2 linked regions of the Methylosinus trichosporium OB3b genome follow. The protein of the gene in region 1 binds, or shares a complex with, the protein of each later gene. Links are inferred from orthologs where the notes say so. Each region holds a gene or a part of one and is shown on either strand. Other genes may lie near its edges.

What was found.
Region 2: the proteins of prfA (region 1) and prmC are in contact, whole or in part, in a crystal structure (PDB 2B3T), measured with the Escherichia coli proteins. The link is inferred for Methylosinus trichosporium OB3b from one-to-one orthologs.

What each region holds. Positions count from the first base shown.
Region 1 is NZ_CP023737.1:194,506-209,255, reverse strand. The notes cover bases 5,416-8,203. They hold prfA (peptide chain release factor 1), read left to right. Parts: upstream 5,416-6,168; coding sequence 6,169-7,239; downstream 7,240-8,203. Other genes in these bases: CQW49_RS00980 (3-deoxy-7-phosphoheptulonate synthase), read left to right, coding at 7,912-8,203; CQW49_RS00985 (hypothetical protein), read left to right, coding at 7,384-7,632; CQW49_RS00995 (Alpha-tubulin suppressor and related RCC1 domain-containing protein-like protein), read right to left, coding at 5,416-5,964. In the rest of the region: CQW49_RS01020 (Ig-like domain repeat protein), read right to left, coding at 1-338; CQW49_RS01015 (RCC1 domain-containing protein), read right to left, coding at 429-1,871; CQW49_RS26250 (hypothetical protein), read right to left, coding at 2,178-2,288; CQW49_RS01000 (RCC1 domain-containing protein), read right to left, coding at 2,649-4,091; CQW49_RS24250 (hypothetical protein), read right to left, coding at 4,173-4,316; more of CQW49_RS00995, read right to left, coding at 4,483-5,415; more of CQW49_RS00980, read left to right, coding at 8,204-8,994; CQW49_RS00975 (hypothetical protein), read left to right, coding at 9,109-9,321; CQW49_RS00965 (hypothetical protein), read right to left, coding at 9,684-9,914; CQW49_RS00960 (four-helix bundle copper-binding protein), read left to right, coding at 10,050-10,499; hisN (histidinol-phosphatase), read right to left, coding at 10,552-11,388; CQW49_RS00950 (N-formylglutamate amidohydrolase), read right to left, coding at 11,427-12,374; cell cycle two-component system response regulator CpdR, read left to right, coding at 12,585-12,959; rpmE (50S ribosomal protein L31), read left to right, coding at 13,044-13,274; protease adaptor protein RcdA, read right to left, coding at 13,509-14,045; CQW49_RS00930 (hypothetical protein), read right to left, coding at 14,298-14,576; CQW49_RS00925 (aldose 1-epimerase family protein), read left to right, coding at 14,709-14,750. UniProt on the Escherichia coli protein: Peptide chain release factor 1 directs the termination of translation in response to the peptide chain termination codons UAG and UAA.
Region 2 is NZ_CP023737.1:3,988,965-4,003,925, forward strand. The notes cover bases 7,121-10,119. They hold prmC (peptide chain release factor N(5)-glutamine methyltransferase), read left to right. Parts: upstream 7,121-8,162; coding sequence 8,163-9,077; downstream 9,078-10,119. Other genes in these bases: htpG (molecular chaperone HtpG), read left to right, coding at 7,121-8,163; CQW49_RS18935 (DUF4167 domain-containing protein), read left to right, coding at 9,814-10,119. Also shown: acuI (acrylyl-CoA reductase (NADPH)), read left to right, coding at 173-1,159; transcription elongation factor GreA, read left to right, coding at 1,190-1,657; CQW49_RS18900 (ParA family protein), read right to left, coding at 1,733-2,611; CQW49_RS18905 (replication-associated recombination protein A), read left to right, coding at 2,841-4,151; CQW49_RS18910 (outer membrane protein), read left to right, coding at 4,440-5,255; CQW49_RS18915 (DUF2794 domain-containing protein), read right to left, coding at 5,338-5,751; more of htpG, read left to right, coding at 6,196-7,120; more of CQW49_RS18935, read left to right, coding at 10,120-10,770; ATP-dependent chaperone ClpB, read left to right, coding at 11,341-13,956; CQW49_RS18945 (IS110 family RNA-guided transposase), read right to left, coding at 14,005-14,955. UniProt on the Escherichia coli protein: Methylates the class 1 translation termination release factors RF1/PrfA and RF2/PrfB on the glutamine residue of the universally conserved GGQ motif, i.e. on 'Gln-235' in RF1 and on 'Gln-252' in RF2.

The sequences.
Region 1 (14,750 bases):
TCTCCGACCTCGCCGGCGGAGTTGCGGCCCCAGCACGCGGCTCCGCCGGCGGATGTCAAGGCGCAGACGTGCCACATGTTCGCCGTCAGCGTCGCCTGTCCCGCGCCGTAAGGCGAGAGCGTCCCGGCGCCGAGCGCGACGTCGCCGTCGGTGAAATTCACCGTCCCCGTCGGCGCGCCGCCGCCGAAACCATCCACCTCGCCGACGAGCTTCACCGTCTGGCCGAGCTTCGCCGGATTGGGCGAAGTGAGCAGCCGCGTGCGCGACGCGCTCTTGGCGAATGCCGGCGCCGCGAGGGCGAGAGACAGGGCCACGCAGAGAATTTTGAAAGCAGTCATGATCGAAATCTCCGCAATGAAGCTAGATGATCGAGGACGCCGAGGCGCGCCCCGAACGAGGTCGGCCGCGCTGCCCCGCCGGAGCCGCCGTCACGGGACGATGGTCTGCGACTGCGCCGCGCTCGACGGGTCATGCGCCGCGTCTCCCGGAAAGCTCGCCTGCAACGTGTGCGCGCCGACGCCGAGCGAGCGCGTCGACAAAAGCGCGCGGCCACGCACAGCGGGAGTCAAGCGAAGGACCGGCGTCGGGGTCGAACGATGCGTATTCGTGCCGTCGCCGATCTGGCCGAAGAAGTTCTGGCCCCAGCATTGAACTGCGCCGGCGCTGGTCAGCGCGCAAGTATGGGAGCCGCCGGCGGCGACGACGCGAACGCCGCTCGAAAGACCCGTCACCGGCCCGGGAATGGGCCGACTGCCCGGCGTCGACGCATCGCCGAGCGCGCCGAACGAGTTCGATCCCCAGCACAGGACGGCGCCCGCGCCGGTCAGCGCGCAAGTGTGATATTCGCCCGCCGAGATGGCGACGACGCCGCTCGAAAGTCCCGACACCGCGACCGGGGTGGAACGATTTTCATAGGTCCCGTCGCCGAGCTGGCCGTCGAAATTGGCTCCCCAGCATAGGACAGCGCCGGCGCTGGTCAGCGCGCAGCTGTGAGCCCCTCCCGCCGAGATGCCGACGACCCCGCTCGAAAGACCCGACACGGCGACGGGCGCCGAGTGGTCCGACGTGGTCCCGTCGCCGATCTGGCCACGGTCATTATAGCCCCAGCATTTGACGGCGCCGGCGCTGGTTGCAGCGCATGTGTGCTCTCTGCCTCCCGTGATCGCGACGACGCCGCTCGAAAGGCCCGCTACGTCGACCGGCGTTCGGCGGCTCGACGTCGTTCCGTCGCCGAGCTGGCCCTCGGAATTGTACCCCCAGCATTTGGCGGCGCCGGCGCTGGTCAGCGCGCAAGTGTGGACCGCGCCGGCCGCGACGGCGACGACGCCGCTCGAAAGGCCCGACACGCCGACCGGCCTGAGTCGGTCGTTCGACGTCCCATCGCCGAGAATGCCGGAATTGTTGAAACCCCAGCATTTGACGGCGCCGGCGCTGGTCAGCGCGCAGCTGTGCAGAATACCCCCCGTGACCGCGACGATATCGTGCGAGAGCCCCTGCACATCGACCGGCGCGTCTCTTTGCTTGGTCGAGCCGTCGCCGAGCGCGCCGCGGTCGTTCCCGCCCCAGCATCGCGCGCCGCCAGCCGCAGAGACTGCGCAGGCATGCGTCGCTCCCCCGGTCAGGGTCGCCTGCCCCGCGCCGATGCGCGACAGCAGCGCCGCGCCGATGACGACCGCTCCATCGGAAAAGGTCACCTTCCCCGTCGGCCCGAGCCCGCGGCCGTCGACCTCGGCCTGTAGCCGCACGGTCCTCCCTATCTTCGCCGGATCGGGCGAAGCGAGCAGCCGCATGCGCGACGCGCTCTTGGCGAATGCGGGCGCCACGAGGGCGAGGGACAGCGCAGCGGCGCAGACAAATCTGAAAGCGTTCATAATCGAAATCTCCGTCGAATGAGAGGAAGCGGCGGCCGTCACTGGACGATGGTCTGCCATTGCGATCCGCTCGACGGCGTGTGAGTTGCATCGCCCGGAAAGCTCGCCTGCAGCGCATGGTCCCCACACCGAGCGCGCGCGTCGATAGCCGCGCGCGGGCGCGGACGACGGGCGTCAGGCGGGAGACGGGCGTGGGGAGGACTTTGTTTGTCGTGGTTCCGTCGTCGAGTTGGCCGTCATAGTTATAACCCCAGCATTTGGCGCCGCCGATGGTCACCGTGCAGCTATGAACCAATCCGAGCGCGATCACGGCGACTCCGCCGGAAAGATTTGATACGGCGACGGGCGTGTCGTTCCATCGCCGAGCTGGCCCTCGGAATTGTGACCCCAGCATTTGACGGCGCCGGCGCTGGTCAATACGCAACTATGAAGGCCGGTCGCGATCGCGACGATATGGCTCGAATTCCGGCGAACAAGGTCGCCTGCCGCGCTCCCGCGCGCGCCAATTTCGCCGAACCCAAAGACACGGAGCCGTCGGTGAGGCTCACCAAGCCCAACGGGCCGCCGCGGCGGCCGTCGACCTCGGCTTGCAGCAACACCGCCTGGCTTGCCTTCGCCGGATCAGGCAGAGTGACGAGCCGCGCGCGCGACGCGCTTTTTGCGAAAGCCGGCGCGGCGAGCGCGAGAGAAAGGGCTGCGACTGCGAGAAATCGCAAGGCATTCATGTTCGAAACTCCGTTAATCGAGAGGCCCGAGAGAAGCAGCGACGAGCCGGCGTCACGGGACGACGGTCAGCGACTGCGTTCCGCTAGACGGCGTATGCGCCGCATCGCCGGGATAGCTCGCCTGCACCGCATGCGTCCCGACGGCGAGCGAGTTGGTCAGCAGATGCCCCCGCGCGCGGACGAGCGCCGTGAAACCAGGAATCGGCTTGGGCGCGAGGCGGCGGCGCTGAAACGTTCCGTCGCCGAGCTGACCCAGCCCGTCGCTGCCCCAGCATCTGACGACCCCGGAGCTGATCGTCACACAGGTGTGATCGGAGCCCAGCGCGATCGCAACGACGCCTCGTGTGTGGCCAGGCACTGCGACGGGCGTCGTCCGATTTGTCATCGTCCTGTCGCCGAGCACACCGTCTTGATTGGATCCCCAGCACAGGACAGCGCCGTTGCCCTTGAGCGCGCAGTTATGATTGCTGCCCGTTGCGATCGCGACGACGCCGCTCGTCAAACCTGACACTACGACCGGGGTGTGACGGGTCGTCGTCGTTCCGTCGCCGATCTGACCGTTGGAGTTGTCGCCCCAGCAAACGACGGCGCCGGCCTTGGTCAGCGCGCAGCTGTGGCCCCAGCCCGCCGTGATCGCGACGACGCCGCTCGAGAGGCTCGGCACGGCGACGGGCGTCGCGCGATTCGCCGTCGTCCCATCGCCGAGCTGGCCGTGGGAATTAGAGCCCCAGCACTTTACGGCGCCGGCGGTGGCGAGCGCGCAACTGTGCTGGTTTCCGCCAGCGATGGCGACGACGCCGCTCCGAAGCCCTGTCACGCCAATGGGGGTGCGATGATAGGTCGGCGTTCCGGCGCCGAGCTGCCCCGCGACATTCGAACCCCAGCATTTCACCGCGCCGACGCTGGTCAACGCGCAGCTGTGGACGTCGCCGGATGCGATCGCAACGACGCCGCTCGAAAGACGCGTCACGACGCCCGGCGCAGACCGGTTCGGATAAGTCCCGTCGCCGAGCTGCCCGACTTGATTCCAGCCCCAGCATTCGACGGCGCCGGCGCTGGTCAACGCGCAGCTGTGGCCATCGCCCATCGAGATCGCGACGATGTCGCTCGGCAAACCCGACACCGAGACGGGACTGCTTCGGCGGACCATTGTTCCGTCGCCGAGCTGGCCATAATCGTTTCGACCCCAGCAGCTCACGCCGCCTGCCGCAGGCAAGGCGCAACTGTGCTGACCGCCCATCGACAAAGTCGCCTGCCCCGCGCCATAGGGCGACAGCGGCCCCGCGCCGAGCGTGATCGCGCCGTCGGCAAAGCCCACCGTTCCCGTCGGCGCACCGCCGAGCCCGTCGACCTCGCCGACGAGCTTCACCGTCTGGCCGAGCTTCGTCGGATTGGGCCGAGACAAGAGCCGCGTGCGCGACGCGCTCTCGGCGAATGCGGGCGCCGCGAGGGCGAGAGACAAAATCGCGGCAGCAACAAATCGGAAAGCGCTCATGATCGAAAACTCCGTGAAAAGCGAGAAGAGCGGCATGATCTGGCGGCTCGACGCGTTCGGACCGGCCTATCCGTTCGGCCGTCAAGGGACGACGAAGTGCGTATGCAGCCGGCTCGACGGGCCATGCGCTCCTTCACCCGGATAGCTCGCCTGCAGCCGATGCGTCCCGACGGCCGGAGCCGCCGTGACAGACAGAGCGATGCACAAAATTTTGAAACAACTCATGATGAAGCCTCCGCAACGTCAACGGAGGCTAGGAAATCGTCCTGTCGTGAACAAGCTTCGACCCCGGTTCGGCCCCGCGCTCTAACGACGCACCTCTCGGCCGCCGCTCGCGGCGGAGCGCCGCATTCGCTTTTGTTTCACGGCCGAGCGGCGCGCCGAGCCAGCGTCACGGGACGATGCTGTGCGACTGCGATCCGCTCGACGCCGAATGCGCGGCGTCGCCCGGAAAGCTCGCTTGCAGCGTATGCGACCCGACGGCGAGCGAATTGGTCAGCATGGACGCCCGCGCACGGATCAGCGCCGTGAAGCCGGGAATCGGCGCCGGGGCGAGACGGTTCTTGAACGTTCCGTCGCCGAGCTCGCCATGCCAGTTGTTACCCCAGCATCGGACGATCCCGCCGCCGACCGAAACGCAGCTATGATCGCCGCCCAGCGCGATCGCGAGCACGCCTCTCGTATGGCCGGGCACGGAAACGGGCGTGGCGCGATGCGTCGTCGTCCTGTCGCCGACCTGGCCGAAGTAGTTGCGCCCCCAGCACCAGAGCCCGCCGTCGCCTTTCAGCGCGCAATTATGACCGTAGCCGGCCGCGAGCGCGACGACGCCGCTCGAGAGGCCAGACACGGCCACCGGGGTGATGCGAGTCGTCGTCGTCCCGTCGCCGACCTGGCCATAGTAGTTGTAGCCCCAACATTTGACGGCATGGGCGCTGGTCACCGCGCAAGTATGGACCCCTCCGGCCATGATCGCGGCGACGCCACCCGCAAGACCGGTAACGGCGACAGGCTTACTACGCTCCGTCGTCGTCCCGTCGCCGAGCTGGCCTCGGTGATTTTGACCCCAGCATCGTGCGGCGCCGCCTCTCATCACCGCGCAACTGTGATTGTCGCCCGCCGTGATCGAGACGACGCCGCTCGAAAGCCCCCAGGCGCCGACCGGCGTGAGACGATTCACATAGTAATTCTCCACTCCATCGCCGAGTTGACCGAGTCCGTCCCAACCCCAGCAAAGGACGGCGCCCGCGCTGGTCAGGGCGCAATTGTGGAATTGGCCCGCCGCGATCGCGACGACCCCGCTCGAAAGACCCGATACGGCGACCGGCGTCAGACGATTCGTCATCGTCCCATCGCCGATCTGACCATTGGCGTTCGAGCCCCAGCAGAGCACGGCGCCCGCGACCGTCAGCGCGCAGGCATGCAACGCTCCTGTCGTGATCGCGACGACGCCGCCGGACAGGCCGGACACCGCGACCGGTGAAGGTCGATCCGTCGTCGTCCCGTCGCCGACTGCGCCGAATTCATTATAGCCCCAGCACATGACGCCGCCGACGCTGGTCAGCGCGCAAGCCGACGCCAGCGTCGCCTGCCCGGCGCCAAAGGCCGACAGCGTTCCCGCGCCCAGCGCGACGCCGCCTTCGGAAAAGCTCACCGTCCCCGTCGGCGCGCCGCCGCCGAGGCCATCGACCTCGGCGATGAGCTTCACCGCGAGGCCGGCTTTCGAAGAACCGGGCTGGGCCATGAGCCGCGTGCGCGACGCGCTCGCTGCGACGGCGGGCGCGGCGAGGGAAAGAGAGAGGATCGCGACGGCGAGCCACCGAGGCGCCGCGGCCGCGACGACCCCCGACATGCACGAAATTGTGAAAAAACTCATGACAAAGCCTCCCCCTATGCAACGGAGGCTAGAAAATAGCACTGTCGTGAACAAGCTGTGAACCCGGTTTGGCCCCGTGCTCTAACGACGCACTCGGTGCGCCGAGCCTGTGCTATGCCGCATCCCCTCCTTTCGCCCGCCATTTCTCTCGCTTTCCGCCCTGAAGCGGCTAAAGGAGACGCTCGCATTGGCCTCGGACCGGACATGTTCGCACAAGACAAGCTCGACCTCATTCTCCGCCGCCACGATGAGATCGGCGCCAGGCTCGCCGCCGGGCCGGACGCCGCGAGCTTCGTCGCGCTGTCGCGCGAGCTCGCCACGCTGGACGATGTGGTCGCCAGAATCAGGACCTGGCGCGCGACCAGCGCCGAGATCGCCGGCCTCGGCGAGATGCTGGCCGATCCTGCGCTCGAGCCCGAGATGCGCGCCTTCGTCGAGGGCGAGCTCGACGCGGCCGAAAGCGCGCTCGCGAGCGCCGAGCAGGAGTTGAAGCTCGCGCTGCTGCCGAAGGATTCGGCCGACGAGAAGGGCGTCATTCTCGAGGTGCGCGCGGGAACGGGCGGCGACGAGGCCGCGCTCTTCGCCGGCGATCTCTTCCGCGCCTATCAGAAATACGCCGGCGTCAAAGGCTGGGGCGTCGAGATTCTCTCGGCGAGCGAGGGCGCGCTCGGCGGCTATAAGGAAATCGTCGCCGAGATCTCTGGACGCGGCGTCTATGCGCGATTGAAATTCGAATCTGGCGTGCATCGCGTGCAGCGCGTGCCGGCGACCGAGACGCAGGGACGCATCCACACATCCGCGGCGACAGTCGCGGTGCTGCCGCAGGCCGAGGAAGTCGATGTCGCCATCGACGACAAGGATCTGCAGATCGAGACCATGCGCTCCGGCGGCGCCGGCGGCCAGCATGTGAACAAGACCGAATCGGCGATCCGCATCACGCATCTGCCCTCGGGAATAGTGGTGATGATGCAGGAGGAGCGCTCGCAGCATCGCAACAGGGCCAAGGCGATGGAAGTGCTGCGTTCACGCCTCTTCGACGCCGAGCGCCAACGATTGGACAGCGCGCGCGCCGCCGACCGCAAGGCGCAGGTCGGCTCGGGCGACCGCTCGGAACGCATCCGCACCTATAATTTTCCGCAAGGCCGCGTCACCGACCATCGCATCAATCTGACGCTGTACAAGCTCGATCGCGTGATCGAGGGCGAGCTCGACGAGATCTTCGACGCGCTGACGACGGATCATCAGGCGAAGCTGCTGGCGCAGAGCGAGGAATGACGTTCCGGGACAAAGGCGAGCCTTGGAGGCTCGCATGGCGAAACCGCGATGTGCGCCGGCGCACATCGCGCGCGGCGAGCCTTTCGTAAGGTCGCGAGGCTCGCCGAGGATGAGCGACGCCATTTCGTTTCACGGAGCGCGACCATGATCAAAACGCTTTTCACCGCAGGCCTGCTGGCCTTCGCCCTCGCGGGCTCGACCCTCTCCGCCGACGCGCACTCGCGCCACTATCATCATGATCATGGCCCCGACGCGGGCGACGTCGCCGCCAGCGCGCTCGGCGCGCTCGCGCTGGACGCGATCACCGATTCCGATTGCTATGTCAGCCGCCGTCCCGTCACCGATCGCTGGGGCAATGTGCGCTATTTCCGCGACGTGACGGTCTGCGACTGAGCGCGCGCGACGGCTCGCCTGCGAAGGGCCGGCGTCCCCGGCCCTTTCTTCGCGCTCGCGGACGCTTGACAGGATCGCGCGCGCCGATTTAACTGCCGCCCCATGACCTTCGTCCCCGCTGCGCCCTTCTATTGGTTTTTCGGCTATCTCGCGCCGGCGGCGAAGGGAGCGATGCGGATGGTCGACTAGAGACCCAGAAGCCCGCGAAAATCCCTGGAGCCGCCAGACCCGCTGGCGGCTTTTTTGCGCCGCCGGCCCCCACAGAAGAGGAGCCGCGCCGTGCCGACCGAAACCGACGATCTGCGCATCGTCAAAATCAAAGAGCTGACCCCGCCCGCCGAGATCATGCGCGAATTGCCGCGCAGCGAGAGCGCGAGCCGCGTCGTCGCTTCCGCCCGCGCCGCGCTGCGCGAGATCCTGCGCGGCCGCGACGACCGTCTCGCCGTCGTCATCGGCCCGTGCTCCATTCACGATGCCGACGCCGCGCTCGATTATGCGCGCCGTCTCGCCGCAGCGCGCGACGAATTTGCCGATCGGCTGCTGATCATCATGCGCGTCTATTTCGAGAAGCCGCGCACCACCGTCGGCTGGAAGGGCCTCATCAACGATCCGCGTCTCGACGGCAGCTTCGACATCGAGACGGGGCTGCGGCTGGCGCGGCGCCTGCTGCTCGAGGTGAATGAGCTCGGCCTGCCGGCGGGCTGCGAATTCCTCGACATGACGACGCCGCAATATACCGCCGATCTCGTCGGCTGGGGCGCGATCGGCGCGCGCACGACCGAGAGCCAGGTGCATCGCGAGCTCGCCTCGGGCCTCTCCTGCCCCATCGGTTTCAAGAACGGCACCGACGGCAATGTGCGCATCGCCGTCGACGCGGCGCTCTCGGCCGCGCAGCCGCATCATTTCCTCGCCGTCACCAAGGACGGGCGCTGCGCCATCGCCGCGACCCGCGGCAATGAGGATTGCCACATCATCCTGCGCGGCGGAAAGACGCCGAACCATGACGCCGTGAGCGTCGCAGCCGCCTGCGCCGAGGCGGAAAAATCCGGCGTCTCGCCCTATGTGATGGTCGACGCCTCACACGCCAACAGCGGCAAGAAGCCGGAGAATCAGCCCCATGTGATCGATGAGCTGGCGCAGCGGATCGAAGCCTGCGAGCGCAGCGTCATCGGCGTGATGATCGAAAGTCATCTCGTCGGGGGGCGTCAAGACCTCGTCGCCGGACGGCCGCTCGTCTATGGGCAGAGCGTCACCGACGGCTGCCTCGACTGGCCGCGATCGCTCGACTGCCTGCGCCGTCTCGCCGAGGCGGTCGAGCGCCGGCGTGCGGCGGCCGGCGCGCAGATCGCGGCGGCGGTCTGACGCCGATGCGGCGCAAATGCGACGATCCGCCGCATCGGCGTCGCGCCGCGGCCATGTGACAGATCCGGGGAGGCCGCAAGACAACCCGCCCCGGAGGCGGGAGGAGTTGACGCAATGGAGATTTCTCTCGAGCAGGCCGTGGAGATCCACGCCCGCGTGCTCACGCATCGGCTCGCCGGCAAAGCTCCGTCGAAGGCGCGCGAGCGCGCGCTCGACCTGCAGCGCGCCGGCGACGACGAAGGGCACGAGGTCTGGCTCAAGGTCGCCGATTCGGCCGAGCGCCTGCTGGACCGGATCGCTGCGGACGAGGCGACGCTGCTTCAGTAGTTTCCACAGGAAAGTCGTCACGAAAGGTCAGTCTCGGAACGCTAGACCGCGCATCGACTCAACGGAGCCGATGCATGACCCTTCTCACGCAATCCCTGGAGCGCTCGGGCCTGCTCGCCGAACCATCGTCGGCGCCCTCGGACGCTCATGCGCGCAGGCTCGACAGCTATCTGCTCAACCGCCATCGCGGCGCGGAGGCGGTGCGCGACATCATCCTCGCCGCGCGGCTTCGCCGATCTCGGCTTGCCGCATGTCGCCGCCGATCTCGCCGTGGTGCTGCGCCTGCTGCTGGCGAAATGTCCCGAGGCGCGCGGCGAGATCCGCCGACCGCTGGTCTGGGACGACGCCGCCTGAGCAGGGGCTCAGGCGTGCGCCGCCGCCGAGAGCGCTCCGTCCAGCACGGCGAGAACGCGCTCGACCACGGCGTTCTCCGCTTCGAAAAAAGCGCGCTCTTGCCGCTCGAGCTCGTCTCCCTCTTCGGGCTCGCACAGCTCGCGGCGAATGTCGCATAGACGCTCCGCCCGCCGCCGCAGCGTCCCGACGAGCGCTTCCGCATCGCTGCGCGCGAGCGAGAACGTGACGGTCTGCTCCATCTTTCCCTCCTCGAGAGACGAAATAAATGGAGTTGGCGCCATTGCTTCGCAACGCGCCGCGGGCGGGACGCGTTGATATTTCGTGACAGCGCTCCAAGTGGGGCGCAGCTTTCTCGAACACGAGAGGAACGACCAATGGAACGCCGCCAATTCGTCGCCGCCATCGGCGCCGCCGCGGCCGCGGCCTCGGCGAGCCGCGCCTTTGCGCAAACGACGCAAGGTCTCGCGCCGGGCGCGCCTGTGCATCACCATCCGGCGAAATATCACGCGCTGATGGAGACGAGCGCCAAATGCGTGTCGACCGGCAATGAGTGCCTGCGCCATTGCTTCGGCATGCTGTCGATGAACGACACCAGCATGGCCGACTGCACCAAGGCCTCCTATGATCTCGTCGCCGCCTGCGCGGCGCTGGAGACGCTGTCGGCGGTCAACTCGTCGGCGACGCCGGCGCTCGCCAAGACGGTCTATGACGTGTGCATGGCCTGCAAGAAGGAATGCGACCGCTTCCCGCAATATTCCGAATGCAAGAATTGCGGCGACGCGTGCAAAGCCTGCGCCGACGAATGCCAGCGCGTGTCGAGCTGAACGAAAGACGAGTTGAACGAACGAAAGGACGGGCGGCGCGAGTCGCCCGTTTTCAACCGTCCGCCAGCATCCGCATCGCCGCCTCATGGATGCGGCGATCGCCCACCGCGATGATCGCCCCGCCCTGCGCCGCCGAGCCGCCGTCCCAGGTGGTGACGATTCCTCCCGCGCCTTCGACGATCGGGATCAGCGCGACAATGTCGTAAGGGTTGAGATTGGTCTCGATCACGAGATCGACATGGCCCGCCGCCAGCGCGCAATAAGCATAGCAATCGCCGCCGTAGCGCGAGAGGCGCGTCTTCGCCTCGACGCGGAAGAAGGCGTCGCGCAGGCTCTCATCGATCAGCTTCGGCGAGGTCGTCATCAAGGTGGCGTCTGCGAGGCTCGCGCAGGCGCGCACGCTCAGCTTGCGGCGCTCCTCGGCGGCGGCGGCTTGCTGCGCTTTCCACGCGGGCTCCGCATGGCGGCGCGCCGGCCCGCGCCAATAGGCCGCCTCCCCGTCTCCTGAAAAACGCTCGCGCGTGAACGGCTGATGCATCAGCCCGTAGCAGGGGCGGCCATTATGAGTGAGGCCGATCAACGTGCCCCACAGGGGCAGGCCGCAGATGAAGCTCTTGGTGCCGTCGATCGGATCGAGCACCCAGACATATTCGGCGTCGGCGCGCACATCGCCGAATTCCTCGCCGACGATTCCATGGCTCGGAAAAGCGCTCTCGATGAGCCGCCGCATGGCGATCTCGGCGGCGCGGTCGGCCTCGGTCACCGGATCGAAGACGCCGCCATGGGCCTTGTCCTCCGTCGCGAGGCTGGTGCGGAAGAACGGCAGGATCGCCTCGCCCGAAGCATCGGCGAGACGCTCGACGAATTTCTCGAAATCGACGGCGGACATGCGCTCTCTTTTCCTCGCGGCTGGTCGGCTCTTCGCGGCTATTCGGCGGCGGCGCGCTGCTCGCGCGGTCCGACCGTCTGCGCCAGCAGCCGCGCCAGCTCGCCGAGCCGCGCGACCAGCAGCTCGAACGCGTCATTGCGCGCGAGATCGTTCTCGTCCATGTAGAGATTGCGCGCGATCTCGATCTGCACCGCATGCGAGCCGGCGGCCGGACGGCCGTAATGCTCGGTGATATAGCCGCCCGCATAGGGACGGTTGCGCTGCACGTGATAGCCCCATTGCCGCAGCCGCGCCTCGATGGTCTCGACGATCTCCGCCGAGCAGCTGGCGCCGAAGCGGTCGCCGAGCACGAAATCGGGCTTGCGCTTGTCGCCGCGCGGCGTCTGGCTCTCCTTGGCGACATTCGACGGCATCGAATGGCAATCGACGAGCAGAGCGACGCCGAAGCGGCGCCGCGCGCGCTCCACCAGCCCGCGCAGCGCGGCGTGATAGGGCTTGTGCAGGCTGTCGATGCGGCGCAGCGCCTCGTCGACGCGCAGCCGCTCGGCGTAGATCTCGCGCGCGTCGGCGACGACGCGCGGAATGGTGCCGAGGCCGGCGGCGACCCGCAGCGAGCGCGTGTTGACGAACTCTGGCAGCGCATCCTCGAACATGCGCGGATCGAGCTCATAGGGCTCGCGGTTGAGATCGAGATAGGCGCGCGGGAAATGCGCCTTGATGAGCGGCGCGCCCGCCGTCGGCGCGAGGCCGAACAGCGCATGCACATGCGCATCCTCGGAGCGGCGCAGGCTCGCAATGTCGAGCCGCGAGCTGGCGAGAAAGCCGGCGGGATAGATGTCGCCCGAATGGGGAGAGGAGAAGACCAGCGGGGAGACCAGCTCCTCGGGCTCGATCACCTCGAAAGGCGCGCCGATTCCCGCATCGGGCGACGCGGCGCCGTCCTGCGCCTGCGCGCTATCCTCGTCCTGCAACGGCTCGGAACTCATCGACCTCACCCTCGATCGTTTCGCGCTTGGTCCGTGCTCGCGCTTCGTCCGACCCGGCACCATAGACCGATCGGCTCGGGGATTCCCGAATTTTTATCGATATGCGAAACAAGGGCCAGGGCAAGGCGGCGCGAGCGTCGCCGCGTCTTCTTCGTTTCACCCGATTTTTACCAAAGTGCGTCCTTATGAGGCAAACAGGCGAGGAACGATATGACCGAGAAGATTTCCGCGAAGATCCTTCTGGCGGAGGACGACAACGACATGCGGCGCTTTCTGGTGCGCGCGCTGCAGACGGCCGGATTCGCCGTCAAATCCTTCGACAACGGCCTCGCCGCTTATGACCAGCTGCGGGTGGAGCCTTTCGAGCTGCTGCTCACCGACATCGTCATGCCGGAGATGGACGGCATAGAGCTCGCCCGCCGCGCCACCGAGCTCGATCCCGAGATCAAGGTGATGTTCATCACCGGCTTCGCCGCGGTCGCCCTCAATCCGGACAATCAGGCTCCCCGCCAAGCCAAGATCCTCTCCAAGCCCTTCCATCTTCGCGATCTCGTCAACGAGGTGCAGCGGCTGCTCGCCGCCTGACGCGGCGCCGATGGGCGCGCTTGCTCCTTTGCGCGCATTGCGCTAAGAGCGCCGCAATTCCTGCAGGATGTCGAGGACGAGAGAATGAAAAAGGAAATCCACCCCGAATACCATACGATCAAGGTCGTCATGACCGACGGGTCGGAGTATTTCACCCGCTCGACCTGGGGCTCGGAGGGGGACATCCTCAATCTCGACATCGACCCCAAGACGCATCCGGCCTGGACCGGCGGCTCGCAGCAGCTGCTCGACCGCGGCGGCCGTCTGTCGCGCTTCAACTCGCGCTTCGGCAATATGTCCTTCGGCAAGAAGTGAGAGAAGCCGCTTCGGGCGGCGCTCCCCCTCGATGCATGGCGATCGGGGTGAAGGGACTTATCCACGACCCTCGTCCTGAGGAGCCCGCGAAGCAGGCGTCTCGAAGGACGGCGCAACGGGAAGAGACCTGAAGATTTCGCCCCACGGCCGCCCTTCGATACGCCGCCTACGGCGGCTCCTCGGGAGGGTGGGGATCCTTCGCCCGATTGCCCTGCCCAACGACGCTCCTGAGCTTTACATTCCCGTCGCGAAAGCGTTGCGCAGCTTCTGCAGCTGCGCCTCGACCGGGCTCGGCTCGGTGGTTCTCTGCGGCGCGACGGACGCGCCATAGATCAGCTGATCGAGATGGATCACGCGCGCCTGCAGGCGCAGCGAGTGAATGGCGAGGTCGCGCAGCTTCTCGGGCAGATGCGAGAATATCTCCGGATTGGAGGCCAGCTCCTGCTGCGACAACCGCACCTTGTGCTTGTCGCTCGCCGCCTGGACCCTAGTGATCTCGCCCTGATTCACGGCGCGCTGCAGCAGCAGCCAGGAGGCGATCTGCATGAGACGGGTCGTCAGCCGCATGCTCTCGGCGGCATAGGCCAGCGCCTCAGGGCGCGGCAGAGATTTGGCGTCGTCGCGGCCGGAGCCGTCGAGATAGGCGGCCGCCTCCTCGACCAGCGCCATGCCCTCCCGGAACAGGGCGCCGAACGCCTCCGAACCTGCGAGCCTCTCCGCGAAAGACACGGGAGGCTGCATGCTTCCGATCAAATCCGACGCTTGCGCCATTTGTCACGCTCTCGAACGCTTCGCTACGCTGCGGGGTCACGCCGCCGCAGTCCCACCGGCTCCCTATGTATCGCAATTTCGCCGGGCGCGCCCTATTAGCTTTCGCTTAACCTTAATCCTTGAATCCGTACGTAATGCCACGCTCGCGGCGTCGGCCAGCGGCCGCCCTCGCCCCATGTGGCGCGGGGAGCGGCCTTCGCGACGCGGGGCGAAGCCTCGGTCGACCCCTTTAAGTCAATGACGCAGCTGATTTTAGCGGTCGCCGTTCACCATCCGCACATGCGCCGGCATCCCATCTTTCGACCATGTCTGCGCTCCCGCCGAGCCGGCGCGAAGCCCCGCGGCGCAAGCGAAGCCTGCCGCCAGCAGCATTGCGGCGCGAATGAGCTGCGCGAGGGAGAGCGTCGCCCGCTGGCGACGCAGCGGCGTCACGGCCGCCGCAGCGTCACGCCGCCCGCGGCTCTGCGTGTCGCGCATGAGCGCCGCCGGCCGGCAATTCGTTCCTGTCTCGCTGATCTCGAACGCATCCATCCCCGCCTCCTCGACAGTCGATGTCCAGCAATTTCTCCAATCGGCGTTACCGAACTGTAACCATACCTACGCGTTGACCGCAGCATCGCCGTCCGGCCTTGCGCAGCGCTGAGAAACAGGCACGCTCACGCTATGAGCGAACCGATTCTCCTCCGCGCCGGCGACGATGATGAC
Region 2 (14,961 bases), 3.8 Mb from region 1 along the record:
GAGACGCTGACAAATCTCGTTCACCTGCGCCAAAAATCAACTTAATGTTCGGTAATGTCCAAGCCGGAAACAGGGCATTCATAACATTTCTAAATTTTCAGGTCGCCGCTATTGTGACGCTCCTGTCTGCACGATCGCCACAAGACTTGTAATCGACATCTGGGAGTCGAAAATGAGCGCTTTCCGAGCCATTCGCATCGATAAGGACGAGGCCGGCTATCGCGCCGCCTATGCCGAGCTCGGCGAGGCCGATTTGATGGAGGGCGACGTCGACGTCGCCGTCACCCACAGCACGATCAACTATAAGGACGGGCTCGCCGTCACCGGCAAGGCGCCGGTGGTGCGCCGCTTCCCGATGATCCCAGGCGTCGATTTCGCCGGCCGCGTGACACGCTCGGCGCATCCTGATTTTCGCATCGGCGACACGGTGATCGCCGGCGGCTGCGGGCTCGGCGAGGTCCATCTCGGCGGCCTGGCCGAGCGCGCGCGCGTCAGCGGCCATTGGCTCGTGCCGCTGCCGGAGGGGCTCACCGCCGCGCAGGCGATGGCGATCGGCAGCGCCGGCTACACGTCGATGCTCTGCGTGCTGGCGCTGGAGCGCCACGGTCTGGAGCCGGCGAAGGGTCCGGTGGTGGTGACGGGCGCGGCCGGCGGGGTCGGCTCGGTCGCTGTGGCGCTGCTGGCGGGGCTCGGATGGCATGTCGTCGCATCGACTGGACGCCCCGAGGAAAACGCCTATCTGAAATCTCTGGGCGCCGCCGAGATCATCGATCGCGCCGAATTGTCGGCGCCGGGCAAGCCGCTGCAGAAGCAGCAGTTCGCCGCGGGCGTCGACACGGTCGGCTCGGTCACGCTCGCCAATGTTCTGGCCCGCACCATGTGGGACGGCGCGGTGGCGGCCTGCGGCAATGCGCAGGGCATGGAGCTGCCGGCGACGGTCGCGCCATTCATTCTGCGCGGCGTGTCGCTGATCGGCGTCGAAAGCGTGCGGCCCTGTATTCCTCTGCGCCGGAGAGCCTGGGAGCGTCTCGCGCGCGACCTCGACAAGGGAACGCTCGCGGCGATGACGGAGACGGCGCCCTTCGACGCGGCGCTGGAGCGGGCGCGATCGATCGTCAGCGGAAAGATTCGCGGCCGGCTGGTGATCGAAATCGGTTGAAAAACAACGAACGCGCATCACGGGGGAAATATGAGCGGAGCTTTCACGAAAGAGCAGGACGACGACGAGCTGCGCGAGGAGCTGCCGGATCGTCCGATCAGCCCGCACCGCAATCTGGTCACGCCCGAGGGGCTCGCGCAGATCGAGGCCGAGCTCGCGCGGCTGCAGTCCGAATTGGACGCCGCGCAGCAGGGCGACGACAAGCATGTGCTCGCCCGCGTGACGCGCGATCTGCGTTATTGGAACGCGCGCCGCGCCAGCGCCGAGCTGGTTCACGCCATCGCCGATGTGGGGCAGGTGCGCTTCGGTCACCGCGTCGTCGTCGAGGACGAGAAGGGTCAGCGCAGGAGCTATCGCCTCGTCGGCGAGGACGAGGCCGATCCGTCGAAGGGCCTCATCCCCTATGTCGCGCCTCTCGCCAAGGAGCTGCTGGGCAAGAGCGTCGGCGACAGCGCCGAGGTCGGACGCCACAGCGCGACGATCCTCGACATCGCCTGAACGCGGAAGCGAAGCAATCCATCAGCCGCGTGGCGGAAGCTGGATTGCGTCGCCCGCGCTCGCGCCGGCGTCGGGTCACGCCGCCTTCTTGACGGCGGGCTTGGCCTGCGGCTTCGCGGCAGGTTTCTCGGCGGCGGGCTTCTCGGCGGCGGCCGGCGCGGCGGCCTCCTTCGGCGCCTCGGGCTTGGCCTCCGGCTTCGGCTCCGCCTTGACGATGACCTTGGCGGCCTTCACGGTCGCTTTCGCCTCCGCCTTGGCCGGCGCCTTCGTCTCGGGCTTGGCTTTCGCCTCGGGCTCGGCTTCGGCCTTCACAGGCTTGGCCGGCGCGGCCCCCTTCTTCAGTCGCTTCTTGATCGACGCCCACAGGTCGCGCATCTCCTGCGCCGCGACGCCGTCGGGATGCAGCTCGCTGACCCCGAGACCGAGGCGCGCCGCCTCCTGATAGTCGACGCGCGAGGAGATGAGCGGCGTCAGCAGCGCGCCCATCTCCTGCAGAGTCGCGACACCCTGCTCGACGCGCGAGTTCTGCTGCGCCGGCGGGCATTGATTGAGCAGGAAGGCGTATTCTTTCTTCTTGTCCTTGATGCTCGCGCGGGTGAGCTCGCTCGCCCACAGATCGAAGACATTGGGACGCGCCGGGATGATGCAGAGATCGGCGGCGCGAATGGCGGCGTCGGAATTTTCCGAATCGGCGCCGGGCGCGTCGATGACCACCAGCGTCACGCCCTTCTTCTCGAGCGCGGCGAGCGCCTTGCCGAGCTTGGCGGGCGGCACATGCTCGACCGGCACGTCCGCGGCCTCGCGAGCCTGCGACCATTTGACCAATGATTGCAGCGGATCCAAATCAATGATGAAAACGCGTTCTCCCGCCCGACGGGCGGCGACGGCGATGCTGCTGGCGAGCGTGCTCTTTCCGGCTCCGCCCTTTTGCGTGACGAATGCGATGGTGCGCATGCGAGTTGACCTGTGTTGAAAGTTGGGCTCCTACGCAGCCGGGGACGCCACGCAACACAAGGGAGGATCGTGAAATATTAACGCTTCTTCTTAACCTGCGAAAGGTTAATCCCCAGTTAATCGCCTCCGACCATGGTTAAGGTTCCGCAAAGGGGCGGGGATACGAACGACCGCGGCGCCGCCCTTGCGGGCGGGCGGCGCAATTGCGCGAGGAGCTTATGATAGCGCCATGACCGATCTCTTTTCCGCCGCGCCGGGCCGCGACACGCCTCATCCGCTCGCCGATCGTCTGCGGCCGCGGCGCCTCGACGAGGTGGCCGGCCAGGAGCGCCTCGTCGGCCCCGACGGTGCGCTGACGCGAATGATTCGTTCCGGGTCGATCGGCTCGCTGATCTTCTGGGGGCCGCCCGGCACCGGCAAGACGACGGTGGCGCGCCTGCTCGCCCATGAGACCGATCTCGCCTTCGTTCAGATCTCCGCCATCTTCACCGGCGTCGCCGATTTGAAGAAGACCTTCGAGGCGGCGCGCGCGCGCCGCGCCGTGGGCCAGGGGACGCTGCTGTTCGTCGACGAGATTCATCGCTTCAATCGCGCCCAGCAGGATTCCTTCCTGCCGGTGATGGAGGATGGCGCGGTCACGCTGATCGGCGCGACGACGGAGAATCCCTCGTTCGAGCTCAACGCCGCGCTTCTCTCTCGCGCGCGCGTGCTGACGTTCGAGCGATTGGACGCCGCGGCGATCGAGAAGCTTTTGGCGCGCGCCGAGCAGACGGAGAATCGGCCGCTGCCGCTCGACGCCGAGGCGCGCGCAGCGCTGATCGCCATGGCCGACGGCGACGGGCGCGCCGCTCTGACGCTCGCCGAGGACATCTGGCGCGCGGCGGGGGAGGGGGAAGTCTTCGACCGCGCGCGGCTCGCCGAGGTCGTGCAGCGGCGCGCGCCGCTCTACGACAAGGCGCAGGAGGGGCATTACAATCTCATCAGCGCGCTGCACAAATGCGTGCGCGGCTCGGACCCGGACGCGGCGCTCTACTATTTCGCGCGCATGCTCGACGCGGGCGAGGACCCGCTGTTTTTGGCGCGGCGCATCGTGCGCATGGCGGTGGAGGATATCGGGCTCGCCGATCCGCAGGCGCTCGTCGTCGCCAACGCCGCCAAGGACGCCTATGATTTTCTCGGCAGCCCCGAGGGCGAACTGGCGCTGGCCCAGGCGGTGATCTATGTCGCCACTGCGCCCAAATCCAACGCCGGCTATGTGGCCTACAAGGCGGCGCGCCGCGTCGCCGCGGCGGCCGGCTCGCTCATGCCGCCCAAGGTCATTCTCAACGCCCCGACCAAATTGATGAAGGGCGAAGGCTATGGCGATGGCTACGCCTATGACCATGACGAGCCAGAGGCGTTTTCCGGCCAGGATTATTGGCCCGAGAAGCTCGGCCGCCAGACATTCTACCGGCCGGTGGAGCGCGGCTTCGAGCGTGAGATCGGCAAGCGGCTGGACTATTGGGAGCGCCTGCGCCGAGAGCGGCGGAAGCCTCGATGACAGATCACTCGAAAAAACGTGAGTAGATCGGAGGTTAGATTTTTGCCTCGTCTCTGTGCGGGGCGACCTGAGCGCCTGCGCTCGGTTATGGTGTGAATTCAAATCAATAATGTGAATATTCACTGTAGCAGAATTGCCACAACTGGGCGCGAAATCATCCCCAAGGCGAGTATCGCGGCTGTAGAGCGTTGACGTAGCCGTTGGCCGGGCGTACTCCGCGTCGGATCGATGAAACGCCGAGTGGCTGATTGATTCGCTTGTCGCGCCGCTCCGATAATGGAGGGAATTATGAAAACGCTGTCTGCTCTCAGCATGATCACGCTGGGTTTCGCCGTCTCGTCGGCCTCTGCCGCCGACCTTCCGTCCGCGAAAGCTCCGGTCGCTTTTGTCGAGCCGGCTCCCGCGTTCACCTGGACCGGCGTCTATGCGGGTTTGAATATCGGCTATGGTTGGAGCGAGAAGCAGTCGATCGCCGGCACGGTGAGCGCCGCAGGAACTCCGATCGCCTTTTGGTCCTTTCCGTCGAGCGCGGTCGACGGCGTCCTCGGCGGAGGCCAGATCGGCTATAATCGCCAGTTTGCGGGAACCAGTTTCGTCGTCGGCCTCGAAGCAGATTTCCGCGGCGCTGGCGTGAACGGCTATTCGAACGGCTTCGGCCCGACAAATCAATTCGGCTACACGCCGTTCGTCAACGCGCGGCAGCAGCTCGATTGGTTCGGCACCGTTCGCGGCCGCTTGGGCTACGCGGTCGCGCCCACTCTGCTCGTCTATGGCACGGGCGGCTTCGCATATGGCGGCTATCGCGCCACTTATTCCGGCGGCGCGGTGGGCGTCCCGGTGACCGTCTCTGTTTCCAACAGCGATGTGCGCACCGGCTGGACGGCCGGCGGCGGCGTCGAATGGGCGTTCCTGCCGCGCTGGTCCGCCAAGGTCGAGTATCTTTATACCGAGCTCGAGCGCGGTCACGACGCCTCCTACGCGCTTCTGGGCCTCGTCGCCAATCAAGTCGGCGTCCAGAATCGCTTCCACACGATCAGCGCTGGCGTAAACTATCACTTCGATCTGTTTGGAGCGCCGCCAGCCCCGGTCGTCGCGAGATACTGATCACCGCTTGCAGCTACAGCGAAAAAGCCCGGAGCTTTGCGCCGGGCTTTTTTCTTGCGCGTTGCTTCCCGCGCTTCGCACGTCAATCGGAGCGCACCACCTCGAACTTGCGCTGCAACACTGTCAGCACGCGCGCGAGGTCATGGCCGCGGCGCATCACGAGGCCGCTCGCGGCGACGACGCTGTAGGCGCCTTGCCGCCGGCCGAGCTCCGGGTCTTTCTCGACGCGATAGAGCGGCGCCTCGCTGGCGCGGCGGAAGATCGAGAACACCGCCTTGGCGGGAGAGAAATCAATGGCGTAATCCCGCCATTCTCCGGCCGCGACCTTGGCGCCATATAGATCGAAGAGGACGCGCAGCTCACGCCGATCGAAGGAGACGACCTGCGGCGCCTCCCGCCGCGAGGGGGCGCTTCTGTCCGAATTATTCGCGCGACCCGCCACCACGGCGAACGGGCCGCGCCGCCCGCTCGGATCCGTCGTCTCCATCTCGTTCATGCCGGTCCCTCTTCAGAACCCCATGATTGCGCGGGCGCGCGGCGAGAGCAAGCGCATTTGTGACGGGTCTGCGACGCCCCGGCTCGGCCGGAGCGACGAATTCACATTTTCGCCCCTATCGAGCCCCTTGCGCGCCAAAGGGAGCGACCAATATTCCGATCATTGCCTCGACAGGCTCGGAACGCGGTCTTCCGGAATTCGTCAGCCCCCCAGCCCCCCGGAAGGGCGTCGGTTCGAGTAGTATGAGTTCGTGGCGATGGACGGGCCGGCCGAGCGACGCTCGCGCCGGCCCGTCTTGTTTTCGGCGCTTCCGCCGCCTTGCAACTCGTGGATCGATCGCCGATATGAGCGTCGCGCTCCGCTCGCGCCGGCCGGCCGGCCGGGCGGGAGCGCGCATTGCCGATCGACGAAGGCATTGCCGATCGACGAAGACTTGGCGCGCCCATGCGCCGCGCGGCGGCGACGACGGGCGAAGCGCGAAAATTGGAGACGATCCCCGTGAGCGATCACGACGAAACCACCACGATCGATGCGACGAAGAGCGATCACGGTTTTCAGGCCGATGTCGCGCGCCTGCTCGAGCTCATGACTCACTCGGTCTATTCCGAGCGCGATATTTTTCTCCGCGAGCTCGTGTCCAATGCCGCCGACGCCATCGAGAAGCTGCGCCATGACGCGCTGTCCGACGAAGCGCTCGCCGCGAAGGCCGCGGCGCCGCTCGTCACCATCTCCATCGACAAGGACGCGCGCACGCTCACCGTCGCCGACAATGGCGTCGGCATGTCGCGCGAGGATCTCGTCGCCGCGCTCGGCACCATCGCCAGCTCCGGCACGCGCGCCTTTCTCGACGATCTCGAGAAGAAAGGCGGCGAGAAGAGCGCTTCGCTGATCGGCCGTTTCGGCATCGGCTTCTATTCGGCCTTCATGGTCGCCGAGAAGGTCGAGGTGGCGACGCGCCGGGCCGGCGCGAGCGACGCGTTTCTCTGGACCTCGGACGGCAAGGGTTCGTTTCAGATTTCATCGCTGCCGCTCGCCGACGCGCCCGATCCGGGAACGCGCGTGACCCTGCATTTGAACGCGGAATCGGACGAGTTCCTCGCGCCTTCGCGCATAGAGGAGATTTTGCGCGAGCATTCGGGCGCGATTCCCATTCCGATCGATCTCGTCGAGGCGCCGGGCGCGGAGCCGCGCCGTCTCACCGACGGCTCGGCGCTGTGGACGCGATCCAAATCCGAGATCACCGAAAAGGAATATGAGGATTTCTATCAGCAGCTCTCGGGACAGTTCGACGCGCCGGCGTTGACCGTGCATTGGCGCGCCGAGGGGCGCATCGAATATACGGTGCTCGCCTTCGCGCCCGGCTCGCGGCCTTACGATCTCTTCGATCCCGCGCGCAAGAGCCGGACCAAGCTCTATGTGCGCCGCGTGCTGATCTCGCGCGAGATCGATCTGCTGCCGCCGTGGCTGCGCTTCATGCGTCTCGTCGTCGACAGCGCCGATCTGCCGCTCAACGTGTCGCGCGAGATGGTGCAGAATAATCCGCTGCTCGACGCCATGCGCAAGGCCATCTCCACGCGCATCGTCAAGGAGCTCACCGACCTCGCGACGAAAGACGCGGAGAAATTCGCGTCCTTGTGGAAGAATTTCGGGGCGGTGATCAAGGAGGGCCTTCACGAGGATCCGCAGCGGCGCGACGAGATTTTCGCCATCGCGCGCTTCTCCAGCCTGCTGCATCCCGATGGCGATCTGTCGTTGAAGGATTATGTCGCGAGCCTCAAGCCCAATCAGACGGCGATCTATTACATCACCGGCGACGACAAGAAGCGCCTCGCCGCCAGCCCGCAGCTCGAGGCGTTTCGCGCCAAGGGCGTCGATGTGCTGCTGCTCGACGAGGCGGTCGACAGCTTCTGGGTGACGAGCGCGCTCGGCTTCGACGGCAAGCCGTTCAAATCGGCGACGCAGGGCAAGGCCGACATCGACTCCATTCCGACTCCCGAAGGCGCCGCCGAGCCGCCGCCGGCGGAAGCGACTTCCGAGGTCGCTCTGCTCACCGCGATGATGAAGGAGACGCTCGGCGAGCATGTCGACGACGTGCGCGTGTCGACGCGTCTGCGCGAGAGCGCGGCCTGTCTCGTCGCGCCCGATCACGGCTTCGATCTGCAGCTCGCGCGCATGCTCGCGGAGAGCGGCAAGGGTCTGCTCGGCAAGCCGGTGCTGGAGATCAATCCGGGTCACGAGGTCGTCGTCGCGCTGGCGAAGAAGTCCAAGGCCGATCGCGCCAGCGCCGAGGACGGCTTCTGGCTGCTGCTCGACACGGCGCGCATCGCCGACGGCGAAGCGCCGCTCGACGCCGGCGCCTTCGCGAAGCGCGTGACGGCGCTGCTGGCCAAGACGGTGTGCAAGACCGAGTGATGGACGCAGCTTCACCCGCTCTCGGGGAGACGCGCGCGGCGGCGCTCGACCGCGTCGCCTCGCTCCTCGAGAAGAATGGCGTGGAGGAGCCGCGTCGCGACGCGCGCGCGCTGCTGCTCGCGGCGGGAGAGATGACGGCCGCCGATCTTCTGCTCGAGCCGCATGCGCGTCTCTCGCCGTGCGTGCAACGCCGGCTCGATGATTTCGCACGCCGGCGCGCCGCGCGCGAGCCGGTGACGCGCATCCTGGGCGCGCGCGGATTTTGGACGCAGGACCTCGTCGTCGCGCCCGATGTGCTCGATCCGCGCGCCGACACCGAGACGCTCGTCGCGCTGGCGCTCGATCTGTTGCGCGAGCGTCGAAACGATGCGCTCACAATTCTCGATCTCGGCGTCGGCTCGGGCGCGATCACCTGCGCGCTCTTGTCCGAGCTGCCGCAGGCGCGCGCAGTCGGCGTCGATCTTTCGGGAGAGGCTTGCGCGGCCGCTTCCGTCAATATCGCGCGTTGCGGCATCGCCGCGCGCGCGACCATCCTGCGTGGGCGATGGGCGCAGGCGCTCGAGACGCGTTTCGATCTCGTCGTGTCGAATCCGCCCTATGTCGCGAGCGGCGAGATCGCGACGCTCGCGCCCGAGGTGAGGCTTCACGATCCCTCGCTCGCGCTCGACGGCGGCGCGGACGGACTCGCATGTTATCGTGAGATCATCGCCGATCTGCCGCGCATATTGGCGCCGCACGCGCTCGCGGTGCTGGAGGCGGGAGCGGGGCAGGCGGCGTCGATCGCCGCGTTGCTCGAAGCGGCCGGCCTCGAGATCGCCGAAATTCGCGAGGATTTTGCTGGTTGCGAGCGCGCCGTCGCCGCGCGCCGCCGAGACCGAAGCCGGTGGGAGGATCGCGAATTCCGCGCGCGGTGACGAAAAGCGCGAGCGGGGGACGTGACAAATTCGCTACACTCCCTATTTAAATGCGCGAGGGCGCGATCTCTCGCTTGGCGGGAGGAGGGGGCTAGATTATAGTCCTTCTCGATTGAACGCCGATTTCACGGGACGAGACGCAATGCGAATCGCTCGTCACTCGCCGGAGCGCAGATCAACTCGGAAGCGCCCTTAACGGAACAAGCGGCTCGATCGTCGAGAATCCCGGCTCTGGTCTGAACAGGGCGGTCGAGGCTCCGAATCGAGCTGATCTGAAGTGCAGCGCGTTCAGGCGGCGGAGTGGAGCCGGACGGGCTTCTCGACAGACGCAGAACGCCGCGCGAGCGTCGCGGCGTCGAGGGAGCCGCAGTCCGCGTCAATGGACGCGGCGCAAGCTCGCAAGAGTTCGTCTCGAACGGGCGGGAAGCGTTTTCGTCTCGAAACGGACTCAAACGCCGGCGTTGCAGCCGGCGCTCGCCAGGGGATTGCGACGAGGCGCGGGCGCGCATTGCGCTGCGTCTTCGCGTGATCGCTCTCCGGGGGCGCGCTCGCGCGGCGAGACGCGAGCGAATGAAGCCGCCGATGGCCTCCTCGCGCGACCACGTCCAAGCGTGCGTCCGGTCGCGTGATTTTGCGGTCGCGTAATCAGCGGTCGCGTATTTGCGCTCTACCGACATGACGGGATGAAACGGCGACGCCCATGCAGAACAGCGACGGACCTTCTCGAGGATATTCGATGAGACCTGGACAGAACAAGCGTATCCGCGGCCGCAGCAATCGCAAGGGGCCCAACCCCCTGACGCGGTCCTACGAGTCGAATGGCCCCGATGTGAAGATTCGCGGAACGGCGCAGCATATCGCCGAGAAATATCTGCAGCTCGCGCGTGATGCGCAGTCGTCCAGCGATACGATCATGGCCGAGAGCCTGCTGCAGCACGCCGAGCATTATTTCCGCCTCATCGCCGCGGCTCAGGCGGCGCAGCAGCCGAATGGCTTCGGACGCTCCTTCGAGTCGGAAGCCGATGTGGATGACGACGACGATCTCGGCGGAGCGCAGGACCGGTTCGCGCCGCTCTCGGAGCGGCTGCCGCAGCCGGTCGCCTATCAGCCGCAGCCTTATGCGCCGGCCCCCTATCAGCAGCAGCAGCCGCCCGCGCAGCAGCCGCATTTCAATCCGCCGCCGCAATTCGGTCAGCAGCCTCAGCCTTTCGAGGAGCGCCCGATCGGCGGCGGCGAGGCTCCGCCCCGCTACGAACGCCAGCCACGCCAGGACCGCAACTTCCGCGACCGCAGCGGCCGCAACGATCGCGATCGCGGCGGCGAGCGCAACGCCGATGCGGGCGGCGAGCGCTTCGATCGTAATCGCGACAATCGGGACAATCGGGACAATCGCCGCTTTCAGCCGCGGCCGCAGCCGGCGCCGGTCGCCGACGAGCAGCCTGCGGGTCTGCCCTCCTTCATCACGGCGCCGACGCCGATCCGCGCCGCGGGCGCCGACGAGCCCGCCGATACTTTTGCGCGCGCCGAGCGCACCGCCGTGCGCGAGCATGAGGAGGCCGCCGCCGGCTTTCATCTGAACTCGCGTCGCCGCCGTCGTCCGCGCGCGGGCGCCGAGGAGGCGAATGGCAATGTCGCGGTGTCGACCGGCGACGAGCCGGCGACGCAAACCGGCGAGCTGCCGCTCGGCGATTGATATTCGACGGCGACGCCGACCCTCTCCCCGCTTGCGGAGAGAGGGTCGGCGTCCTTGTCTACAAGCGCGCTGGCGGCCGTCTGATAGCTTCCGCCGTGCCGAAGCCGCCGGCGATCGCCTCGAGAATATCGGCGTCGGTCACGATCCCCTGGAAGCGCTCGAATTCGTCGAGGGCCAGCGCGCCACATCGAGCGCATCGGCCGAATCGGGGACGATCGGCGCGGGGCGCAGGTCGTGTTCCTGCTCGACGCCTCGGGACGCGCGCTGAGGCGCGCTCGGCCATGGCGCGCGCCATTCACCAGGATCAGGGCGACGACGATCGCCAGTTCGGTCATCGGCATGCGCGAAGCATTTCCGTGACGCCTCTCGAGGCGAGCCTCGAGGCTCGCTTTCCGCAATCTGCTCGAACGATGCGCAAAAACCTCGCGCTCCAGTTCGTCGCACCCTCTTTCCGGCGCCGACGCGCCTTCCCATATCGGCCTCCAGCGGTCGCCGAGAGGGGCCGGTTTCACGCCATATGTGACGGGGAGGCGCGCCGATTCGCGGCGTCTCGCCGGTCGGAGGGGTCATATGAATTTCGACAAATATACGACGCGCGCCCAGGGCTTCGTGCAGGCGGCGCTGTCGCTGGCGACGCGCGAGGGCAATCCGCAGCTGCAGCCCGAGCATGTGCTCAAAGTGCTGCTCGACGACGAGCAGGGCCTTTCCGCAGGGCTGATCGACCGCGCGGGCGGACGCTCGCGCGAGGCGCTGGCGAAGACGGAAGCCGCGCTCGCCAAGCTGCCGAAAGTCTCGGGCGGCGGCGCCGGACAGCCGCAGCTCGCACAAGCGACGGCGCGGCTCTTCGACAATGCCGAGAAGATCGCACAGAAGGCCGGCGATTCCTATGTCACGGTCGAGCGCCTGTTGCTCGCCATCGCGCTCGAGAAGGGAACCGAGGCGGCGCGCATTCTGAGCGAGTCCGGCGTGACGCCGCAGACGCTGAGCGCCACGATCGAGGATCTGCGCAAGGGCCGCACCGCCGATTCCTCCTCGGCCGAGAGCGCCTATGACGCGCTGAAGAAATATGCGCGCGATCTCACCGAGGCGGCGCGCGAGGGCAAGCTCGATCCCGTCATCGGCCGCGACGAGGAGATTCGCCGCACCATTCAGGTGCTGTCGCGGCGCACCAAGAACAATCCGGTGTTGATCGGCGAGCCCGGCGTCGGCAAGACGGCGATCGTCGAAGGTCTGGCGTTGCGCATCGTCAATGGCGACGTGCCGGAATCGCTCGAGGACAAGAAGTTGCTGGCGCTCGACATGGGCGCGCTGATCGCCGGCGCGAAATATCGCGGCGAGTTCGAAGAGCGCTTGAAGGCGGTGCTGAGCGAGATCACCGCTGCGCAGGGCGGAATCATTCTGTTCATCGACGAGATGCACACGCTGGTCGGCGCCGGCAAGGCCGATGGCGCGATGGACGCGTCCAATCTGCTGAAGCCGGCATTGGCGCGCGGCGAATTGCATTGCGTCGGCGCGACCACGCTCGACGAATATCGCAAGCATGTGGAGAAGGACGCAGCGCTGGCGCGACGTTTCCAGCCGGTGTTCGTCAACGAGCCGACGGTCGAGGACACGATCTCCATTCTGCGCGGGCTGAAAGAGAAATATGAGATGCACCATGGCGTGCGCGTCACCGACGGCGCCATCGTCGCGGCGGCGACGCTCTCCAATCGCTACATCTCCGATCGCTTCCTGCCCGATAAGGCCATCGACCTCGTCGACGAGGCGGGCTCGCGCCTGCGCATGCAGATCGATTCCAAGCCCGAGGAGCTGGACGAGCTCGATCGCCGCATCATTCAGCTGCGCATCGAGCAGGAGGCGCTGCGCAAGGAGACGGACGCCGCGTCGAAGGACCGGCTCGCGAAATTGGAGACCGAGCTCGCCGAGTTGAGCGAAAAATCGGCCGCGCTGACGCAGCGCTGGAAATCCGAAAAGGACAAGCTCGGCCAGGCGCAAAAATATAAGGAGCAGTTGGAGACGGCGCGCAACGAGCTGGCGCAGGCTCAGCGCCGCGGCGAGTTCCAGCGCGCCGGCGAGCTCACCTATGGCGTCATTCCCGATCTCGAGCGCAAGCTCGCCTCGAGCGAGAAGGAAGGCGCGCAGAAAATGCTCGAGGAGGAGGTGACGCCCGAGCATGTCGCGCAGGTCGTCTCGCGCTGGACCGGCATTCCAGTCGACAAGATGCTCGAGGGCGAGCGCGAGAAGCTGCTGTTGATGGAGGACGAGCTGGCGCGCCGCGTCGTCGGGCAGAAGGAGGCGGTCGCCGCCGTCTCGACGGCGGTGCGCCGCGCCCGCGCCGGATTGCAGGATCCCAATCGTCCGATCGGCTCCTTCATTTTTCTCGGGCCGACGGGCGTCGGCAAGACCGAGCTGACCAAGGCGCTCGCGAGCTTCCTCTTCGACGACGAGACGGCGATGGTTCGTCTCGATATGTCGGAATATATGGAGAAGCATTCGGTCGCGCGGCTGATCGGCGCGCCTCCCGGCTATGTCGGTTATGAGGAAGGCGGCGCGCTCACTGAGGCGGTGCGGCGCCGGCCCTATCAGGTCGTGCTGTTCGACGAGATCGAGAAAGCGCATCCGGATGTGTTCAACGTGCTCTTGCAGGTGCTGGACGACGGCCGCCTGACCGACGGCCAGGGCCGCACGGTGGACTTCAAGAACACGCTGATCATCATGACGTCGAACCTTGGTTCCGAGTTCCTGGTGATGCAGCAGGAGGGCGAGGATTCGACCGCCGTGCATGATGAAGTGATGCAGGTGGTGCGCGCGCATTTCCGGCCCGAGTTCCTGAACCGCGTCGACGAGATCGTTCTGTTCCATCGCCTGCGGCGCGAGGATATGGGCGCGATCGTCGACATTCAGCTCGAGCGGCTGCAAAAGCTGCTCGACGATCGCAAGATCGTCCTGCAGCTCGACGAGAAGGCGCGGGCCGTGCTCGCCGCCAAGGGCTATGATCCGGCCTATGGCGCGCGGCCACTGAAGCGCGTGATCCAGAAGGAGTTGCAGGACCCGCTCGCGGAGGCGCTGCTCGCCGGCGACATCGTCGACGGCTCCACCGTGCGTGTGTCGACCGACAGCCAAGGGCTGACGCTGAATGGCCGGCCCATCGGAAGGCGCGGCTTGCGCGCCGAAAAGGCGGCGTGAGTTAATTCTACTTCGTCACGAGAAACCGCAACGTTGGGGGCGGCGTCATCAACTCAGTTGAGGGGTCATTTTGAGGTCCCTCAGCTTTGCGTTGGCGATGACGATGATTTTTCGCATAATTGCGGAAAGGGCGACAATGGGTTTTTTGCCGTTTGCGAGAAGCCTCTTGTAGACGTCGCGCAAGGCAGGATTATGCCTTGCGGCTGACATAGCGGCCATGAACAGCACGCGCTTGACCTCCGGCCTGCCGCCGGTCATGCGGCGGTAGGCGTCTTTTTCACCGCTCTGTCGCGGATGGGGAGCGAGGCCGGCGAGAGAGGCGGCGCGTCGCCGATCACAAGAGCCGAGCTCGGGCATGAGGGCGAGCAAGGCGGCGGCGGTCTTTGCTCCGAGACCGGCCACGCGGCGCAAGGCTTTTTCGGAGCGGCGCAGCTCGTCATGCGCCTCGATCAGAGCGGCGATGTCGGCGTCGATCGCCGCGATCTGAGCATCGAGACAGTCGAGAAGCGCTTTCAAATAGCTCTGCACCGGCTCGGCTCCAGGGGCCTGCGCGCGGTTTGAGAAAGCGGTGCGCTGGACGACGAGATCGCGTCGCGTGAGCGCCAACGCCTGCAACTTTCCGCGGGTTTTGTCGGGCGCCTGCCAGCGGGCGAGCTGGAGATGACGCTCCTGGCCGTAGCGGGCGAGAGCGCGGGCGTCGAGGGCGTCGGTTTTCCCGTGGACGCCCAAGGATCGGATAAAGGCCTTCACTTTTCTGGCGTCGGCGCGGTGGGCCGGGACGCCGGCCGCGAGGAGGGCGGCGAGGAGAGCGGCCTCATAACCACCGGTGGCCTCGCAGACGACCAGGCAGTCGGGATCGAGGGTCGCCGTCCATTCGGCGAGGGCGACGGGATCATTGGCGATGGATTTGCGGCTCTGATCGCGGCTGACGAAAATCTCGATGCGGGCCTTGCCGACGTCGCAACCGATGATACGAGGGGCGGTGGTGGAGATGGACATTCGGGG